One region of the Marinobacter sp. MMG032 genome, then DNA from elsewhere that is predicted to be linked to it. Evidence: predicted binding sites of a transcription regulator. Region 1 holds the regulator's gene; the other holds the start of a gene.

Region 1 (5,256 bases):
TTGAGCAGGTTAAGGTCGCTTATGCTGAAGCTGATGGTTTGTGAAGCCACGGCCTGTTTACGAGGCTCCTCATCCCGCTCGGGTGCAGGCAAGGTTCGGGTGTACAGGTTCACGGTGGCGTCGGAATAGTCGTTGAGTTGGTCACGGTATTTGCCAATCCCTTCCCGCCATTGCTCCATCAGCGCAGCTACACGTTCAGTAGCCTTCTGCGGCAATTCGTGCTCGGCACTGGCAGTAAACTGAAGCCTGGCGCTGTCCGGCTCGTATCGGACACTGCCTTCACCGGTGAGCGTCACCTCGCCCGCCATGGCCAGGGTTGGCACTGTGAGGGCCAGGGCAATAAGGAAACGGGATTTCAGGTTAAAACGGAGCTTGGGGTTCCTTCCGTTCATGACATTGCCTCCTTTGGCAACCGTTGATGGATCAGGCTTCGCCGGAATCCGGTTCCAGGCGCGCCAGTTTGAATCGGCGGGCGGCCTCCACGAACTGGCCAAAAATGCGCCGGTGCCCACCGTGGTAAAGCAGATATTCAGGATGCCACTGGATGCCCGTCAGCCACTGACCTTGCGTGCTTTCAATGGCCTGTACAAAAAGATCATTATCCACGGCGGTTACACGCAGATTTTGGCCCAGGCGTTTGATCGCCTGGCTGTGAATGCGGTTGGCGCCGATCACAGGCGAGCGCATGGCTTGTTCAAGCCGGCTTTGCGTTACCAGTCGCACCGTTTGCAGGGGCAACAGCAGAGGCCGATGCCGGGTGTTGACCCTCAGCGGGGTCACGTTCTGGCACAACGATCCGCCATGAAAAACGTTAATGAACTGCGCGCCGCGGCAAATCCCCAGCACGGGAATGCCAATGGCCTCGGCCTGCTCCAGCAGCGACTGATCGGTCGCATCCCGTTTGCGATCATAGTTTGCGGTAACCTGGGGTTCCTGGCCATATCGCTCAGGATGGACATGGGTGCCGCCGGAGAGCACCAGACCATCAAGCATGGCTACGGCCACCCGAGACCCGGGACGAATGTAGTGGGTACGAGCGCCGTGAAGACGCAATCCAAGGCTGATCAGGCGATGGGCCAGGCTTTTGCGAGCAGGACCACTGATGCCAATGGTCAGGCCGGGAACCTCAAGTTCCTGTTCGGGAAACGGCTCAGACATACCCGTTCTTGGCCAACCAGTCGTCGGTGGTTTCCTGCCAGCTGTGGGTCAGGTTATGCAGGTTGAGCTTCCGTCGCTCCCGGAACAGCCGCCGCATGTCCGCCAGGTCGTCCGGGTTGTTGGCCAATTGCTCCAGTACCACCCAATCGTTCCACACGGTAGAAAAATGCCAATCCGGATTATCGATGTCGCAATCCGGCAGCCGGTAGTGCAGGGTTGGCCGGCTCTTGATCCGCGGATCGTGAACATGGCGCTCAAGACGCTCACTGTCCAGGTGAGCAAACAGAGGCAGCAGGTCAAGCGCCCGGTTCCTGGTTGGGTTGAACTCCAGGTAGTCCTCCATCAGCTCACCGAGGTTGGGCTGGTAGTCGTCTTCCATCAAAAGCTCGGTATAGCGCCCATGCCAGGGTTCGATATAGGTGGTGAATTTGCGGCTGACATCCAGTTGATGCCGGTCTTTGAGCCAGTCGTAAAGCGCCGCGAACGCCTGGAAGTATCGAACCATTGTTTCCGGGCTGAGATCGGGCAGTTCCGGGTTCAACTGGAGGCCGAAGGCAAAATAGATGGCATCCCGGCTGCCCAGAGCGCCTGCTTTCCTGAGGTCTTCAACGAGAGATTCGATAGTCTCCAGGCTGGAGAAAGGCAGGGGTGGGCTGATGATTTCCAGGGGCACAACCCGTTCTGCGGCAGCATCAATCACATCCATCGCCTGGCCGCCCAGTTCCCGGATCGACTGAGGCAGGCGTTCATCGGCCAGATCAAGGTCCTTGATCGGGTCGGAATCCAGTTCCACCGTGAATTCGCCGAGTGCGGTCTCCAGCTTGGTCACGTAGCGTGACTGGAGCACCGCCGTCCCTTCAAGAAGCCTTGCGGCCAGGGTGACCAGTTCATCGTAGCCCAGACCAGACAATTCGATCTCGACACCCACGCGGCGTTCCCGGCCTTCGTTTGTCTCTCGGATATCAGGCATCCTGCAACTACTGGCTTGCGTCATGCTACTTCCTGACTTGTGAGGGCTTGAACACTAACCATATCACACCGCTGCTGATCATCATGGTTAACCCAATGCAAGAAAATCACGGGCCTGACTTTACACTGGATAAAACACTGTATATAGTCAGTTTACTGTATAAAAAAACAGGGCGCCTGAACCAGGCTATCCGGAGCAGGCATTCCCGGACTGCGGATACTGGCACCGACCCCGATACAACGGAGTAGCTTGATGAAACTCACAGCAAGGCAGTCACAGGTACTGGATATCATACGCCGCTACGTCGATGAGACCGGCTATCCGCCAACTCGTGCTGAAATCGCAGCTGAACTGGGTTTTCGTTCGGCCAATGCTGCAGAGGAGCATCTTCGTGCGCTGGCTCGGAAGGGGGCCATTGAGATGGTGCCAGGGGCCAGCCGCGGTATCCGGCTGCCAGAGGCAGAGGAGGATCTTGGGCTGCCGGTGATCGGGCAGGTTGCCGCTGGTAGTCCGATCCTGGCCCAGGAGCACGTTGAGGATCACTGCACGCTCCAGCCCGAGTTCTTCTCGCCCTCGGCAGATTATCTACTGCGGGTCCGGGGCATGAGTATGAAAGATATCGGCATTCTTGATGGCGATTTGCTGGCAGTGCACAGCACCCAGGATGTTCACAACGGCCAGGTGGTCGTTGCCCGGGTCGGCGATGAGGTTACGGTAAAGCGTTTCCGCAAGGAAGGCTCGAAAGTCTACCTGATTGCCGAGAACGAAGAATTCGCACCCATTGAAGTAGACCTTACCGAGCAGGAATTGTTCATCGAAGGCCTGGGTGTGGGTGTTATCCGACGCTCTGATCTGCACTGATCAGTACGGATAACCTCAGATAGATTGGAAAACGGGTGAATTATGGAACAAATGAGCTTTAATCAGAATCTGGCTTACAATCCCAATGCTCTGTCCTGTTCAGTGCCGGCAACCGCCGCCCGCGAGCGACGTTCTGTCATTCGTGCCCGACGTTCTCCGGAATCCAACGAGACTAAGGTCTCTGGCAATGTGACGGAAATCATCTTGCCGGAAGGCCAGGTGGAAAACTTTCAGTTGCTGTTGCCCATGCTGACGCAGCTGAACCAGGAAAAGCGCTGGCTGGCCTGGATTGATCCGCCTCAGGCATTGGTCAGCAAGTGGCAGAAAATGCATGGGATCGTGGCTGGTGAGTTGCTAGTGCTTCGTTCAACGTCGGATTATTCCGCGCAGGAACTGGCCGAGCGAGCCCTCAGTGCAGGCACCTGCCATGCTGTGGTCATGTGGACCCGTAAACTGGGCCGCGCTGCCTTTGAGTCCCTGCAAAAAGCCTCTGCCGAAGGCAACAGCCATGGGGTCGTTCTCAGGCAGCGTTAATGACTCAGTGGAGAGTGTAGGAGGGCTGGGCGTCTGAAGCGTCCAGTTCGTCGTCTTCCCAGTCGATATCGTGGGCAACATTTCCGACCGCCTCGATACCTGCGGCGATCATTGCTTTAGCAACAGACATATCACGGTCTTCCATCATTTCCCGGGCTTCCTCCGAGAATGAGATCTTCACCAGTGGCGCACTGTCATCGTCAATGCGGCGCAGGGCGTAATCGCCGTTGGTCAGTTGCACAATTTCAAAAAACGATGGTGACATTCAGTAAACCTTCAAGTTAATCAGATCAGTGTAACCGGCAATTGGAGTGGTTCACCACTCGCTGTGCTGGTCTTCCAGATCGTCGGCAAAGTGTTTGACGGCATTCAGTGTTTTCAGCAAGGCCGCCGCGGAGCGATCCGGGCCGGTGTCGGCGGCTACCGCAATAATGTTCTCCGCGCTCACGGTTTTTTTGGTTGCTGGCGGTCGGCTCTGAGAGCGTTCCAGTTGTTCCAGATGGTTCCACCAGCTGCCTGAGCGCTGTTCCAGGTCTCTGAGCCGACTTATTTCATTCGGTTCCGGTCCGATCAGCGAGGCCAGTTCATCCAGAGTGGCAGGCTCTTCTGATTTTTTCTGGTACAACCTGGCAATCATCACCAGCAATAATTTCCGGGATCTGAGAAGTAACTCGATCGCCCCCTGGATCGCGGCTTCCCGGCGCAAAGCCTGTTCAGCTTCATTGGGGGGATGGCCTACGCCCTCGACTGTTGGTCGATCCAGTTGCCCCAGCAGAGTGCGGGCGAGAAAGAGTTTTTGCGAAACCTGCGAGTGCCATTGCGAGGCCATGGAATACCTTCAATCCCCCAGCGCGGGTGCAACCCCGGAAAATTAATGCGACAGCATACCATTTTTGGCGGCAAATTTCTTCAACTGTCTGCCAGGGGAGGTTTCACAATAAAATACAAACATTCACTTGAAACGACCGTTTGAATTTGGCAAAAAGGCGCCCGGCTGTGCGAGTTCTGATCGTTGCGGCTGCCCAACAGCATGAACTTCTGGAGGTGTAAGGGATGCGAAGCCACATCGTTGCAGGTGTCGCCCTGGTTTTTCTCGGTTTTTCCGGACAGGCTCTGTCCAAAGTCACGACCGCCGAAGCGCAGCGGCTGGGTGATGATCTCACTCCGGTTGGAGCCGAACGGGCCGGCAACAGGTCAGGCAGCATACCCGAGTGGACCGGTGGTCTTGCAACGCCCCCGGACGGCTGGCGCGAGGGGCAGGTTGAAATTGATCCCTTTCCCGAAGACGAGGCCCTCTTCGTCATAACCGCCGATAATGTCCATCTCTACCGCGACAAGCTTTCCGATGGCCATATCGCCATGCTGGACAAGTACGGGCCGGACTATTTCATGCCGGTCTATCAGACTCGCCGAACGGCAGCGTTTCCCGAGCACGTTTACGACAAGTTTCGTGAGAATGCCCTGACAGCGCAGTTGCTGGACAACGGTAACGGTGTTCGAGACACCATTATGACCAGCCCATTCCCGATCCCCAAAGACGGTCTGGAGGTCATCTGGAACCACATTCTTCGCTATCGGGGCGAAGAGATTTCCCTGCGTAGTGCGTCCGCAACGCCCCAGAGGGACGGTTCGTACAATCCGGTGGTAAACGATTACGACTATTTCTTTGCCTATAGTCAGAAAGGGGCGGAACTGGCGGAAATCGATAACAAGATTTTCTACCTGAAGACGGA
Region 2 (5,256 bases), 860 kb from region 1:
TCTCGGCTTCGGTGTCGTCCGGGTTACGGTCGGGGTGGTACTTCATGGCGAGCTTTCGGTAGGCTCGCTTGATTTCCTTCTCGTCCGCGTCCCGGGAAATCCCGAGAATCTCGTAATAATCGCGTTTGGCCATGCTTTTAAAACCCTGTTTTTAAACGCGGAAAACGCGGGGAGCTCCCCGCGTTTTCCAACTGCCTGATGTACGTCAGATTTACCGCTTGTCGTCGTCTTTGACTTCTTCGAACTCAGCGTCGACGGCGTCGTCAGACTGCTGGCCCTGGGCCTGCTCCTGCCCACCGGCCTGCTGCGCCTGATCAGCCTGATCTGCATACATCTTCTGGGCCAGCTCGGAAGAGACTTCAGTCAGCTTCTGAGTCTTGGCTTCGATGTCTTCCTTGTCGGAACCTTCCAGAGCTTCCTCCAGCTCTTTGATGGAAGCCTCGATAGACTCTTTCTCGCTGTCGCTGACCTTGTCACCGGCATCTTTCAGGGTCTTGCGAACGGCGTGAACCATTGCATCACCCTGGTTGCGCACCTGAACAAGCTCTTCGAACTTGCGATCTTCCTCGGCGTTGGCTTCGGCATCGCGAACCATCTTTTCGATTTCGTCATCGTTCAGACCGGAAGAGGCCTTGATCACGATGGACTGTTCCTTGCCAGTAGCCTTGTCCTTGGCGGACACGTTCAGAATACCGTTGGCGTCGATGTCGAAGGTAACTTCGATCTGCGGTACGCCACGCGGTGCCGGCGGAATGTCTGCCAGGTCGAAACGGCCCAGAGATTTGTTCTGGTTCGCCTGCTTGCGCTCACCCTGAACCACGTGAATGGTCACGGCAGTCTGGTTGTCGTCCGCTGTGGAGAAGGTCTGCGACTTCTTGGTCGGAATCGTGGTGTTCTTCTCGATCAGCGGAGTGGCCACGCCACCCATGGTTTCGATACCCAGGGTCAGCGGGGTTACGTCCAGCAGCAGCACGTCTTTCACGTCGCCAGACAGAACGGCTGCCTGGATCGCAGCACCCATGGCCACGGCTTCGTCCGGGTTAACGTCCTTACGGGCTTCTTTGCCGAAGAACTCTTTAACCTTCTCCTGAACCAGCGGCATACGGGTCTGACCGCCGACCAGGATAACCTCGTCGATTTCACCGGCCTTCATGCCTGCGTCTTCCAGAGCCACCTTACAGGGCTCAAGGCTGCGCTGGACCAGGTCTTCCACCAAGGATTCCAGCTTGGCACGGGTCAACTTCACGTTCATGTGCTTGGGCCCGGACGCATCGGCCGTGATGTACGGCAGGTTCACGTCGGTCTGCTGGCTGCTGGAAAGCTCGATTTTCGCTTTCTCGCCAGCTTCTTTCAGACGCTGCATCGCCAGGGAGTCGCCACGCAGGTCGATGCCGCTGTCTTTCTTGAACTGGTCTGCCAGGTACTCGATGATTTTCAGGTCGAAGTCTTCACCACCGAGGAAGGTATCACCGTTGGTGGCCAGAACCTCGAACTGGTGCTCACCGTCCACGTCGGCAATTTCGATGATGGACAGGTCGAAAGTACCACCGCCCAGGTCGTATACAGCCACGGTGCGGTCACCGCTCTTTTTGTCCAGGCCATAGGCCAGGGCAGCCGCGGTCGGCTCGTTGATGATCCGCTTTACTTCCAGACCGGCGATCTTGCCTGCATCCTTGGTGGCCTGACGCTGGCTATCGTTGAAGTAGGCCGGAACGGTGATAACCGCTTCGGTCACTTTCTCACCCAGGTAGTCTTCTGCAGTCTTCTTCATTTTCTTGAGAACTTCTGCAGACACCTGCGGCGGCGCCATCTTTTCGCCTTTCACTTCTACCCAGGCGTCACCGTTGTCCGCCTTGGTAATTTTATAAGGCACCATCTTGATGTCTTTCTGAACAACATCGTCTTCGAAACGACGACCGATCAGACGCTTGATGGCGTACAGGGTATTGTTCGGGTTGGTTACCGCCTGACGCTTGGCTGACTGGCCAACCAGGGTTTCACCATCATCGGTGTAGGCAATGATGGACGGGGTGGTGCGATCACCCTCGGCGTTTTCAATTACCTTCACCTTATCGCCATCCATGATGGCAACACAGGAGTTGGTCGTTCCCAGATCGATACCGATAATTTTGCTCATTGAGTCACTCCAATTCTTCTGAATGCTTTCCCGGAGGGGATTAGCCTCCGCTTTCGCTATTTACTGGCTATATTGGCGCTTTAATCGGCTTTTCAAGCCTGCTCATCAATTTTTGGTGCGTCTTCCGCCTTGGCGACCATCACCATGGCCGGCCGCACAACCCGACCATTCAGCAGATAGCCTTTCTGAACCACGGCAACCACACTGTTTGGCTCTGCATCAGGCGCGGGCACCATGGACATGGCTTCGTGCTGCTGGGGATCGAACGGTTCGCCCACAGGGTTAAGCTGCTCAACGTTGAACTTCTTCAGACTGGACATGAACAGATTCAGTGTCATTTCCACACCTTCACGGATGGACGCAACCAACTCGCCCGATTCCTCGTGCCCTTCAGTGCTCTCGACCGCCTTCTCAAGACTGTCCGCAACCGGCAGCAACTCCTTGACGAACTTTTCAAGGGCAAACTTGTGAGCTTTCTCCACATCAATTTCGGCGCGACGCCGAACGTTCTGCATCTCCGCCTGGGAGCGCAGCATCTGCTCCTGAAACTCCTGAACCTGAGCCTTGAGCGCTTCCACTTCGGAGACTTCGCCGTTTTCTCCAGCCTCGCCTTCGGCAGATTGGGCTTCCTCTTTGGCAGCCTCGAGGGCTTCGTTCAGTTCCTCGTGCTCGTTCCGGTTCTCGTCAGTGCTCATGGCTACTCCTGCTTGTTCGAATGCGGCCCACTATCAGTGGCCGGTTAAACATGGGCTCCGGCCGCAGCGAGCCGGAAAATGTCGTTGCGAACGGATATGGGGCCCGCTCTTCAGGTTTCAACCACCAATGCCTGCATTCCTGAAGAAAATCCCATCCGCCGATTTGCAAACAACAAAAACCCTGTATATATTCACAGCAACTGTATACATTCACAGTGTTTTGCCGGTCTCAGGAAAAACGCGGAGGTTATCTGCATGCTGACTCAACTTACGGTTTCCAATTACGCCATCGCCGAACGGGTGGAACTCCAGTTCAACAAGGGCATGACGGCGCTCACCGGCGAGACCGGCGCTGGCAAATCTATCGTACTGGACGCCCTGGGCCTGGCCATGGGCGGGCGCGCAGATGCCGGAGCAGTCCGCCATGGCGCCAAGCGCGCTGATATTACCGCCACCTTCGACGTGTCCGGCATTCCCGAAGCGGGAGACTGGCTCGCCCAGCACGAACTGGATGACGACAACGACTGCATCCTGCGCCGGGTGATCAGCAAGGATGGCCGCTCCCGGGCCTACATCAATGGCCAGCCCTGCCCACTGAACCATTTGAAGGAACTTGGCGGGCTGTTGATGGACATTCACAGCCAGCATCAACATCAGTCGCTGTTACGCAAGGACACCCACCGCAAACTGGTGGACGAGTTTGCCGGCGTTGAAGCCCTGGCCGCCGACACCCGCGAGGCCTGGAAAACCTGGAACCAGATCCGCCAACGGCTGACCGAGCGTCGGCAGAACGCCGACGAAGCGGAGGCCAAGCTGCAACTGCTGCGTTACCAGGTGGAAGAGCTGGACCGCCTGGCTCTGGAAGACGGCGAACAAGAACAACTGGAACAAGAGCAGGCGCAACTGAGCCAGGCCGACGCGGTTCTGCACAGCAGCCACCAGGCTGCGCTGCTGTGCACCGAAGATGAGACCAGCGCAGCCGACCTGGTTCGCCAGGCACTGCAACAACTGGAACAGCTTCCCGTGGACGTGCCCGCGCTGGCCGACACCATCCAGATGTTGAACGAAGCCCAGATTCAGATCAGCGAAGCCGGCGACAACCTGCGTCATTTTGTCGAAGATTATGAGGCCGATCCGGCTCGCCTGGCTGAAGTGGAAGAGCGGCTTAGCGCTATTTACCAGATGGCCCGCAAACACCGGATCACACCGGAGGAATTACCGGAATTGCACCAGCGCCTGAGCGCCGAGTTGGCGGAATTGGACGGCGGCGAAGGCAGCCTGGAACAGCTGGAAGCAGAACTGGAAAGCCAACGAGCACGTTTCGACGATCTGGCCGGCAAGCTGTCAGAAGCCCGCGCCAAAGCAGCAGCCGAACTCGATCAGCGGGTCGCAGCCGAACTTGCCCAGCTGAGCATGCCCAACATGCAGTTCATTACCCACCTGAATCGCAGCAACAGCGAAGAACCGATGCCCCACGGCCTGGAAGAGATTGAATTCCTGGTTAGCGCCAACCCGGGGCAACCGGCGCGGCCACTGGCCAAAGTGGCTTCCGGCGGTGAACTGTCGCGGATCAGCCTTGCCATCCAGGTGGTGGTAGCCCAGACCTCAACCACGCCGACGCTGGTCTTTGATGAGGTGGACGTAGGCATTGGCGGTGGCACAGCCGAAGTGGTTGGCCGACTGCTCCGGACGCTTGGCAGCAATGGCCAGGTATTGTGCGTTACCCACCTGCCGCAGGTAGCAGCCCAGTGCCATCAGCACCTGTTTGTCAGCAAGTTTACCGAGCAGGATGCAACCTTCTCGAAAATCGAGACACTGGACGATCAGGGCAGAATCAGTGAAGTGGCGAGAATGCTGGGAGGCGTTGACATGACCGAACACACGATCGCTCATGCCCGGGAAATGTTTTCGAAGGGGCAGGCAACCCATCACTGAGCCGCGAGCTACTTTCCACTACCCCTCTCGATCCTGAGAGCTGTTGGGGCGGGCAAAACCCGCCCCTTTTTTCGTCAGGCCGACTGGATCAGGCTCAGGACTTGATGGGCTTTACGTACAAAATCAGGCTGTGATCGACGATTTCGTAACCGTGCTCTTCGGCAATCTTCTTCTGGCGCTCTTCAATGATCTCGTCGACGAACTCGACGACTTCACCAGTCTGGGTGCAAACCATATGGTCGTGGTGATCGTCGCCAGCCATCTCGAACACGGCGTGGCCGCCTTCGAAGTTGTGGCGGAGAACCAGACCCGCCGCCTCAAACTGGGTCAGCACCCGGTAGACTGTTGCCAGCCCCACGTCATCGCCTTGATCCAGAAGCTTCTTGTACACATCTTCGGCACTGAGATGATGCTCTTCCGCAGTCTCCAGGATGTTGAAGATCTTTACGCGTGGTAGCGTCACTTTCAGACCGACTTTTCGCAATTCGG

Evidence for each region. The regulator LexA, encoded in region 1, represses DNA repair genes until DNA is damaged. The targets are predictions, from matches to a motif close to CTGTNTNNNNANACAG.
Region 2: the regulator LexA is predicted to act here: its motif matches at 3,014-3,029, upstream of recN (DNA repair protein RecN).

The regions. Positions count from the first base shown of each region.
Region 1 covers NZ_CP157802.1:3,836,090-3,841,345, forward strand. The annotation lists gene ABNF92_RS17610 (SIMPL domain-containing protein) at 1-392, opposite strand, end outside; gene ABNF92_RS17615 (type 1 glutamine amidotransferase) at 424-1,158, opposite strand; gene ABNF92_RS17620 (amidoligase family protein) at 1,151-2,152, opposite strand; gene lexA (transcriptional repressor LexA) at 2,378-2,989, shown strand; gene ABNF92_RS17630 (SulA-like leucine-rich domain-containing protein) at 3,032-3,523, shown strand; gene ABNF92_RS17635 (hypothetical protein) at 3,528-3,788, opposite strand; gene ABNF92_RS17640 (DUF6586 family protein) at 3,840-4,352, opposite strand; gene ABNF92_RS17645 (DUF1329 domain-containing protein) at 4,577-5,256, shown strand, end outside.
Region 2 covers NZ_CP157802.1:2,977,401-2,982,656, reverse strand. The annotation lists gene dnaJ (molecular chaperone DnaJ) at 1-133, opposite strand, end outside; gene dnaK (molecular chaperone DnaK) at 212-2,137, opposite strand; gene grpE (nucleotide exchange factor GrpE) at 2,230-2,832, opposite strand; gene recN (DNA repair protein RecN) at 3,088-4,767, shown strand; gene fur (ferric iron uptake transcriptional regulator) at 4,862-5,256, opposite strand, start outside.